3 regions of the Amycolatopsis sp. NPDC034160 genome follow, and region 2 is predicted to be linked to each of the others. Evidence: riboswitches for the same ligand, from Rfam matches in the RefSeq annotation. Region 2 holds a riboswitch; each other region holds the start of a gene.
The links. A riboswitch is a leader RNA that binds a small molecule or an ion and turns the genes downstream of it on or off. The one in region 2 is predicted to bind S-adenosylmethionine.
Positions count from the first base shown of each region.

Region 1: another riboswitch for S-adenosylmethionine. It lies ahead of ACZ54P_RS18425 (aminotransferase class V-fold PLP-dependent enzyme); the one in region 2 lies ahead of ACZ54P_RS17310 (methionine ABC transporter ATP-binding protein).
Region 3: another riboswitch for S-adenosylmethionine. It lies ahead of thrC (threonine synthase); the one in region 2 lies ahead of ACZ54P_RS17310 (methionine ABC transporter ATP-binding protein).

Region 1 is NZ_JBVISU010000008.1:120,888-124,155, reverse strand. Features, by position in the region: gene ACZ54P_RS18435 (potassium/proton antiporter) at 1-924, shown strand, start outside; gene ACZ54P_RS18430 (M23 family metallopeptidase) at 1,067-1,744, shown strand; SAM riboswitch class IV at 1,848-1,962, shown strand; gene ACZ54P_RS18425 (aminotransferase class V-fold PLP-dependent enzyme) at 1,995-3,268, shown strand, end outside.
Region 2 is NZ_JBVISU010000007.1:195,563-198,830, forward strand. Features, by position in the region: gene ACZ54P_RS17305 (4-(cytidine 5'-diphospho)-2-C-methyl-D-erythritol kinase) at 1-629, opposite strand, end outside; gene ACZ54P_RS17310 (methionine ABC transporter ATP-binding protein) at 751-1,761, opposite strand; SAM riboswitch class I at 1,972-2,062, opposite strand; gene rsmA (16S rRNA (adenine(1518)-N(6)/adenine(1519)-N(6))-dimethyltransferase RsmA) at 2,304-3,140, opposite strand.
Region 3 is NZ_JBVISU010000012.1:39,246-42,513, reverse strand. Features, by position in the region: gene rpsT (30S ribosomal protein S20) at 126-386, shown strand; gene holA (DNA polymerase III subunit delta) at 440-1,423, opposite strand; SAM riboswitch class I at 1,559-1,691, shown strand; gene thrC (threonine synthase) at 1,704-2,969, shown strand; gene ACZ54P_RS23340 (ComEC/Rec2 family competence protein) at 2,987-3,268, opposite strand, start outside.

The sequences.
Region 1 (3,268 bases), on a different contig from region 2:
GAACTCGCCGCCGGACTGGTGATCGGCCTCGCTTTCGGTTGGGGCGGCGCGCAGGCGCTGCGCCGGGCCGCGCTCCCGGCCACCGGTCTGTACCCGCTCGCCACGGTCGCGGTGTGCGTCGTGGCGTATTCGAGCGGGCAGCTCGCCCACGCGTCGGGCCTGCTCGCCACCTATGTCGCGGCACTGGTGCTGGGGAATTCGAAGCTGCCGCACCGCTCGGACACGCTTTCCTTCGCCGAAGGGCTCGGCTGGCTCGCGCAGATCGGGCTGTTCGTGCTGCTGGGCCTGTTCGCCTCGCCGAGCAGGATCCTGGAGAGCCTGGTCCAGGGGCTGGTGGCGGGCGCGGTCGTGTTGTTGCTGGCTCGTCCGCTGTCGGTGGTGCTGTCGGCGCTGCCGTTCAAGATCCCATGGCGAGAACAGGTGTTCCTGTCCTGGGCAGGCTTGCGCGGGGCGGTCCCGATCGTGCTCGCGCTGATCCCGCTGTCGTCCGGGGTGCCTGGCGCGCAGGAACTCGTCGACGCGGTGTTCGTGCTGGTCATCGTGCTGACCCTGCTCCAAGGCGCGACCTTGACCCCGCTCGCCAAGGCGCTCGGGCTGGCACAGCACTCCGAAGCACACGAGATCGACGTCGACTCCGCCCCGCTCGACGAGATGGGCGCCGAGCTGCTGCAGGTCCGTATCCATCCCGGGTCCAAGATGCACGGCGTCTACCTGGCGGAACTGCGGCTTCCGGTGGGGGCGACGATCAGCCTGCTCGTCCGCGACGGCACCGGGTTCACGCCCAACAAGAACACCCGGCTCCAGGAACGGGATCAGTTACTCGTAGTGACCACCTCTGAAGCACGTGACGGTGCCGAACGACGGCTTCGTGCCGTCGACCGGGCCGGTCGCCTCGCCAGGTGGAAGGGCGAATCCGGCCAGTAGGTCACGAACCCGTACCAGCCGTTCGTCGGTGGATCTCAGAAAATTCGTCACAGGTTATTCCTTTTTGTACTCCTTTTAGATTATTTTCCCGGCAATCCATTCCGTCGAATGGGTGAATGTCACGGGTTAGGGAGTACGCAAGGTGACGAAACTTCGTGCGCAGTTCGCCGGTCTGGGGGGCGCAACCGTTCTCGTAGGGGTGGTCCTGTCGGCACCCGCGTCGGCCGCGGGGGCGTTCCCGGCGTTCGGCTTGCCGTTCGACACCGGCCAGTCGGTCTACTCGGCGGGGATCCACTCGGACAACGGCACCTCCGGCGTGAAGAACGCCATCGACTTCAGCCCGGGAGACGAGACCGTCCGCGTTCCGCTGGCGGGCACCGTCCGGATCCAGCACTGCGACGGCGGTGACTGGGTGACCGTCGACCACGACGGCGGCTGGCGGACCGGGTACTACCACCTCGAGGGCATTTCGGTCACCGATGGCCAGCGGGTCGTCCCCGGTGACACCCTCGGCCGGACCGGGAACGCGCTGCCCTGCGGCGGCAGCAGCACCGGTGCGCACGTGCACTTCACCCTGTGGACGCTGCCCACGGCCGCCAAGGGCGGCGACTCCCGCGACTTCGGCGTCGGCGCGGGCAACTGGAACGGGCTGTCCTACGACGAGGTCTCGACCAAGGTCGCCGAGGCGTACGGCGAAGCGATCGACGGCAAGACCTTCGGCGGCTGGCAGTTCACGGCGGGCGCAGATCAGTACTCGGGTACCGCCACCGAGGTCGCCTCCCGCTCCGTCGTTTCCCTGCCCGGCCGGTTCCGCGTCTGACCTCCCGCAGGGGTTCTTCTCGCTTGCGGAGTACGTGAGCGGCGTCTCAACATGCGGGCAAGGGGTGGCTCGATCGCCGGGGCATCCGCTAACTTCGTCCGTAGGTCACGAGTGTCAGCGTCAAGCCCCGGCTAGCTGACCGGCAACCCTCCTTCCGCGGTGGGGTGCCCCGGGTGAGGACCTGGCTCGTCGCGCGGTGCGACGGGCAAGCGCGGGATCCTCGTCGGGTCCCCTGGCCCGGAGGATGACGATGACCCTCGCTCTCGAACGCACCAGCACCCCCGCCACTGTCGCGGAAACCGTTGCCCCGCACGAAATCCCGGCCGTCGCCTGCGCCGAACTGCGGGTCCCGCTGGTCACCGGCGGCGACATCGGCTACGCCAACCTCGACCACGCGGCGAGCGCCCCTTGCCTGGACAAGGTGCGCGACGCGGTCGACGAGTTCCTGCCCTGGTACGCCAGCGTGCACCGCGGCGCCGGGTTCGCCTCGCAGGTCTCCACCAAACTCTACGAGCGCACGCGCGGAATCCTGCGGAAGTTCGTCGACGCCCGATCGACCGACACCGTCGTGTTCACCCGCAACACCACCGATTCCTTCAACCTGCTCGCCCGCAGCCTGCCGAAGCACACGTCAGTCGTCGTTTTCGACACCGACCACCACGCCGCGCTGCTGCCATGGAAGGGGCCGAACGTCCGCCGGATCAAGACGCCACGCACCCGCCTCGCCGCGGTGTCCGCTGTGGACGAAGCACTCGCGGACTGCCCGCAGGGCCCGCGACTGGTCGTCGTCACCGGCGCGTCCAATGTGACCGGGGAACTGTTGCCGGTCAAGGAGATCGCCGCCGTCGCACGACGGCACGGCGCTCGGATCGCCCTCGACGCCGCGCAGCTCGCGCCGCACCGCCGGATCTCCGTGCGCGAGCTGGACGTCGACTACATCGCGCTGTCGGGGCACAAGCTGTACGCGCCGTTCGGTGCCGGTGCGCTGATCGGGCGCGCCGATTGGCTGCGCGCCGCCCAGCCGTACCTCGCCGGAGGCGGTGCGACGAAGCTCGTCACCCGCGATTCCGACGACCTCGGTGTCGTCTGGAACGCCGGCGCCGAGCGGCACGAAGCCGGTTCCCCCAACACCGTCGGCGTCTACGCCCTCGGTGTCGCCTGCGAGACGCTGGCCGGGAACTGGGAAGCGGTCGTCGCCCACGAGGACGAACTGCTGGCTCGGCTGCGGCGCGGTCTCGCCGGTGTCCCCGGCTTCGCCGAGCTGCGGTTGTTCGACGCGCCGGTCGACCGGGTCGGCACGCTGAGCTTCGTCGTCGACGGCTTCGAGCCAGGTTGGCTCGCCGCGGTCCTGTCCGCGGAGTACGGCATCGGTGTGCGGGACGGCGCGTTCTGCGCGCATATCGCGACGAAGCGGCTGATCTCCGCCGCCGGTTCGGCCGGCCAGCAGGCCCTCCGCGTCAGCCTCGGCCTCGGCAGCACCGCCGAGCACGTGGACCGGCTCGTGCTGGCGCTGCGTCAGATCGT
Region 2 (3,268 bases):
GTATGGGAACCGATCCGCGGCGGGTCGCCCTCTTCGCGCAACCTGTCCAGTTCGCCGAACACACGCGGGGTCGAAAGACCACGCTGGTCGAACGCCAATACCCAGTGGAAGGTGTGCCGCGACAGGACCGGCACCAGTTGCTCACCTCGACCTGTCCCCAGCGCGGTCCCACCGTAGAGCGCGAAGGGGACGTCGCTGCCGAGCTTGGCTGCGATACCAGCCAGTTCGTCGCGGGAGATGTCGAGTTTCCAAAGCGACGCGAGTCCGACCAGGGTCGCGGCCGCGTCAGCGCTGCCCCCGGCCATCCCGCCGGCGACCGGGATGCCTTTGCGAAGCACCACGCGAACCTTGGATTCGCCTTCCGTCTTGCCCACATGAGCCGCCAACGCTTGCGCGGCCTTCCATGCCAGGTTGTTGGCCCCGGTCGGCACGGAACCTTCCCCCTCGCCATAGACCTCGACACCCGGGTCTTCGGTGACCGCCACGGTCACCTCGTCGGTCAGGGAAAGCGCCTGGAACACGGTCACCAGCTCGTGGTAGCCGTCCGGACGTACGTCACCGACCGACAGGTGCAGGTTGACCTTGGCGGGAACCCTGACGGTGACTGGAGGCGGTACGACGGCGAGCACGAGCCAAGCCTACGTGGCCGCCCCACTTGTGCTGCCACCAGGAGAAAGAGAACAGGACGAGTCAGACATGAACTCGCCGCCCTGGACGGATTCCGTCCAGGGCGGCGAGTTCGGGAAGAAATCAGGCGGCGACGCCCTGCGGTCCGCGAACCGGGTGGGTCACGTGGCCGCCGCGTTCGGCGATCCAGGCGAGCGCGGCGTCCGCGTGCTCACCGCGCACGCCGAGGCGGAACCGGCCGACCGGCGTGTCGCCGATGCGGGTCAGACCGCCCCCGATGGTGGCGAGTTCGACGTCGAAGCGACCGGCGGCCTCGGGCAACAGGGCGCCGACCGACGCGAAGCCGACGAGCACGACGTCCACCGCGCGGTCGTACTTCGAGGCCTGAGCCCGGCTGGTTTCGATCGAGGGAAGCAGCGCCTGCGCGGTCCGGCTGTTCGGGTCGGAGACCAAGTCGAGCACGGTCCCACGCTCGATGATCGCACCGGCTTCGAGCACCGCCACGTCATCGCAGACACGGCGAACCACGCCGGCGTCAGGTGTGGTGAGCAGCACGGTCACGCCGAGCTCGGCGCGCGCACGGTCGAGCACGGTCAACACCGCGCCGGACTCCTCCGGCCGCACACCCGCGGTCGGGTCGTCGGCCAGAAGCACGGACGGCCCGGCGGCCAAGGCCTTGGCGATCGCCACCCGGCGCAGCTGCCCCTCGGACAGTTCACTCGGCCGCTGACCTGCTCGCGGCGTGAGTCCGACCAGGTCGAGCAGGTTGCCCACCCGGTTTCGGCGCTGCGGTCCATCGAGGCCGAGCTGCTCGAGCGGCGAGGCGATGTTGCCGGCAATGGTGCGCTCCGCGAGCAACTCCGACTTGGTGCTCACGACACCGACCTGGCGGCGAATCTCGCGCAGGCGGCGTCCGTCCAGAGTGCCGGTGTTGAGACCGTCGAGCCGGACGACGCCCCGGTCAGGACGCTCCTGCAGCCCGATGCAACGAGCGAGGGTCGACTTGCCGGAGCCGGCCGGACCGACGACTCCGAACAACGAGCCGGCTTGGATGTCCACGCTGACGTCGCGCAGGGCGACGACGGGATTTCCGTTGAGGGGGAAAGACTTGGACAAGTTTTCGACAGTGATCACGAAAGGCTCCATGCGCATGGGGCGCCGCTTCTTTCGAGCGCGCCAACCGTCACCGATTGACCGTCCAGACCGGACGGATTTCAGAGGTAAGGGAAAGACTCAGGCAGTAACGGTGGAGCGTCGACACGCACTTACCGTGCGGCGACCTTCATCGACGACACGTCGCCTGGTCAGCAGGAGCGGGTGGGTGACCCTGTTCATTAGGCACAGCCTCCATCGGTCCTGGCGGTAGCACCTGCCCTGTGGAGGGTGGTTGCTGCGACTTCGGCGAGCCAGGTCTCTCAGTCGCTCGGGATGGCCCACTGAGTAAAACCGATCCCACTGGATGAAAGCAAGCGCGTAGGCGCAGATCACACGTCTGGTCGCGTCCATACTACAGGATTGACTGTCCATACTATGAGACAGCGGCAGCGATTCCAGATCTACGTCAAGGTCTCTGCCTGCTAAGACAGGCTAGGGCAGCGCAGATCGAGAAGAAGGTTTATGCCGTCGTGCCGACCTCGGCTGGCATCTGGGCGGCGCCCGTCATGACCACCCGCTGGTCACTCGGCCGCAGCGGCGATCCGAGCGAATTGATGAACATCCAACTGCTCGCCACGGGCTTTGGGGTCGACACCCGCCTTCTCGAGCAACTCCCCCGCGCGTTCGGCGGAACCGGCCCATGACGCCAACGCCGCGCGCAAAGTCTTTCGCCGCTGCGAGAAGGCGGCGTCGACGACCGCGAACAGCCGCTGCCTGTCCACGGACCACACCAAGTCGCCACGTTCGAAGGCGACCAATGCGGAATCCACATTCGGCACCGGCCAGAACACCGACCGGGGCACCGCGGCGACTTTGCGCGCCTTCCCGTACCACGCCAGCTTGACACTGGGCACGCCGTAAGTCCGGCTTCCCGGCCCGGCGGCCATCCGGTCCGCGACCTCGGTCTGGACCATCACGAGACCACTGGTCAGCGACGGCAGCTCGGCGAGTAGGTGAAGAACGACGGGAACGGCGACGTTGTACGGGAGATTCGCGACAAGCGCCGTGGGCCGTTCAGGCAGGTCCTCCGCTTTGATCCGCAGAGCGTCCGCCCCGACGACCGTCAGTCTTTCGGCCCCACCTCGCCCGGCCACCGTGTCCGGCAACCGCCCGGCCAGGACGGGATCGATCTCGACCGCGACGACCTTGGCGCCGGTCGCGAGCAGACCGAGCGTCAACGAGCCGAGCCCCGGTCCGACTTCCAGCACGACGTCGTCTTCGCCGACTCCCGAAAGGTCGACGATACGGCGCACGGTGTTCGGATCGTGCACGAAATTCTGGCCGAGCTTCTTGGTCGGACGTACGTCCAGCTCGGCCGCCAACGCCCTGATCTCCGCAGGCCCGAGCAGTTCAGTCACCTGACGATCGTAGCCAGCCCCGGCGGGCCGCGATTGGCCGGTGGACGACGTCGCACTCGAAGGCGAGAAAGTCTGGCCGGGGCGCATCAACGGCGTCCGGCTCCGCTCCCCCTCAACTCGCCCGCATC
Region 3 (3,268 bases), on a different contig from region 2:
TTAAACTTGCCCTTCATCGCCGTGTGGCATTCCGTCATGGAGGAAACCCGCGCCGCTTTCGCGAGCGCGCAGGGCCGGTCACAGCGCGGCGGTGAAACCACCGAGAGATCAAGAGGAGCGCCCCCGTGGCCAACATCAAGTCGCAGATCAAGCGCATCACCACCAACGAGAAGGCGCGTCAGCGCAACCAGGCGATCCGGTCCTCGGTGAAGACCGCGATCCGCAAGTTCCGCGAGGCCGCCGACTCCGGTGACAAGGCCAAGGCCCTGGAGCTGCAGAAGGACGCGGCCAAGAAGCTGGACAAGGCCGTCACCAAGGGCGTTCTCCACGCCAACCAGGCCGCCAACAAGAAGTCCGCGCTCGCGAAGCGCGCGAACTCTCTCTGATCGGCTTTTCGAAGGGCCCCGGCGACGCGAGTCACCGGGGCCCTTCTTCATGTTCAGCGGCTGGTGCCGTGAGCGTCGACGACCTCCAGCACAGCGCGTTCCAGCGCGTACTCCGGGTCGGCAGCGACCCCTTTGACCTCGGCGTTGAGCCGGGCGACGATCCGCATCGCGGTGGCGAGACCGTCCTGTCCCCAGCCGCGAGCCTGTCCTTGGGCCTTGCGCACCTTCCACGGCGGCATCCCCAGCTCGCCAGCCATCTGGTTCGGGTTCCCACGTCCCGCGCCGGACACCCGGGCGATCGTCCGGACCGCGTCGGCGAGGGCGTCCGCGACCAGTACGTGCGGGACGCCGAGCTGCATCGCCCAGCGCAGTGACTCCAGCGCCGCCGCCTTGTCGCCGGCGACGGCCTTCTCGGCGACGGCGAACCCGTTCACATCCGCGCGACCTCGGTGGTAGCGGCGGACCGCCTGCTCGTCGACCACTCCCCCGGAGTCCGCGACGAGCTGTGTCGCGGCCGACGACAACTCGCGCAGATCCGAGCCGACCGCGTCGATCAGCGCGAGCACGGCCGCGCCGTCGATCTTTCCGCCCACCCGCCGGACTTCGTTGCGGACAAAGGACTCTCGCTCAGCGGGCTTGGTCAGTTTCGAGCACTCGACGACCTCCGCGCCTGCCTTCTTCAAGGCCGTCGGAAGCGCCTTGGCGGCCTTGCTCCGGCCGCCTCCGCTGTGCACGACGACGAGCACGATGCCGTCGGCGGGCGCCTTGAGGTAGGCCATCACCCCGTCGGCGAGCTCTTGGGAAATGTCGTGCGCGGATTCGAGGACGATGACCCGGGCCTCGGCGAACAGTGAGGGGCTGACCATCTCCGCGAGTGCCGGGACTGTGAGGTCCGACACCCGGATCCGGCTGAGGTCCGCCGTCGGGTCGACCGCTTTGGCCGCGTCGGAAGCGCCACGGATCGCGCGTTCGATCAGCAGCTCTTCCTCACCGAGGACCAGGACCAGCGGCGATGGGGCGGAAGCTTGCGTCGTCACGGTGACGATCCTGCCACTGCTCCTCTCGTGTGCTTTGTCCGGTGATGTGTTCCGGGCACGGTGGCCCCACGCGAGCCCCATGTCGTACGGTGTTAGCGAGGCGACGCGATCATGCGCGTGCCGACAAGTGAATACCGCTCATCCAGAGGGGCAGAGGGAACGGCCCGATGAAGCCCCGGCAACCGGCGTCAGCCTGTCATCCCGCGATCGTGGGATAGCTGACGAACACGGTGCCAATTCCGGCCCGCCTCGGCGGGGCAGATGAGGAAAGGACCTCGCGATGACCGCAACCCTCGGCACGACCTCCACCACCAAGACCCCGGATCTCGGACCGGCCGTCGAACTGGTGTCGAAGGAAGAGGGACACCGGCAGCCGCTCGCCCCCGAATTCGTTTCCGCCGAGGACTTCTCGCCGCTCGAGGTCGCCTACGACTTCGGCCGCGTGCGCCGCGAGGACATCGAAGCCGGGCCGAAGAACATCTGGCGCTACAAGAAGCTCCTTCCCGTTCCCTCGAACGTCGAAGAAATCCCCAACACCGAACCCGGCGCCACCCGGCTCGTCCAGGCCGACAGGCTCGCGAAAGCGCTGGGTGTCAAGAAGATCTGGGTCAAGGACGACACCGGCAACCCCACCCACTCGTTCAAGGACCGCGTGGTCGCCGTCGCGCTCGCGGCCGCGCGCGAGTTCGGTTTCGAGGTGCTCGCCTGTCCGTCGACCGGCAACCTGGCCAACGCGGTCGCCGCGGCGGCGGCCCGCGCCGGTTGGCGGTCGGTCGTGCTGATCCCGAAGACCCTCGAACGCGCCAAGATCCTCACCACCGCCGTGTACGACGGCGACCTGATCGCGGTCGACGGCAACTACGACGACGTGAACCGGCTCGCCACCCAGCTCGCCGCGGAGCAGGAGAGCTGGGCGTTCGTGAACGTGAACGTCCGGCCCTACTACTCGGAGGGCTCCAAGACACTGGCCTTCGAGGTCGCCGAGCAGCTCGGCTGGCGCGTTCCCCCGCAAATCGTGGTGCCGATCGCCTCCGGTTCCCAGCTCACCAAGGTGGACAAGGGTTTCCGCGAGTTCGGACAGCTCGGCCTCGTCGAAGAAACGCCGTACAAGGTGTTCGGCGCGCAGGCCACCGGCTGCTCGCCCGTCTCGGCCGCGTTCCGCGCGGGCCACGACGTCGTCCAGCCGGTCAAGCCGGACACGATCGCCCGGTCGCTGGCGATCGGCAACCCGGCCGACGGCCCGTACGTCCTCGATGTGGTCAACCGCACCGGTGGAGCGATCGAAGACGTCACCGACGAAGAGGTCGTCGAAGGCATCCGGCTGCTCGCCCGTACCGAGGGCATCTTCACCGAGACCGCCGGCGGGGTCACCGTGGCGACGGCCAAGAAGCTCATCGAGACCGGCAAGCTCGACCCGGACACCGAAATCGTGCTGCTGATCACCGGTGACGGCCTCAAAACCCTCGACGCCATCGAGGACAAGGTCGGCCCGAAGGCCACCGTCAGCGCCTCGGCCGACGCGGTCCGCGAGGCACTCGGCATCTGAGTTTCCCGCGGCCCGCCTCAGGAACGAGGCGGGCCGCGGGGCTCACCCCGGCGTAGCAGGGCGAGGCCTCGCGCGTCGGTGACGACCGCGGTGTCGCCATCCGTGTCCGTCCTGGCGATCAAGGCGCCGACGGCGGCCAGATTGTCCAAAGTGGACTTGTTAGGATGACCGTAGGTGTTTCCGGCACCGACACTCACCAAGGCGACCCTCGGCGCGACGGCGTTGAGGAAATCCGGTGCCGTGTAACGGCTTCCGTGGTGGGGCACCTTCAAGATCTCGGCACGCAGATCGGTCCCCTC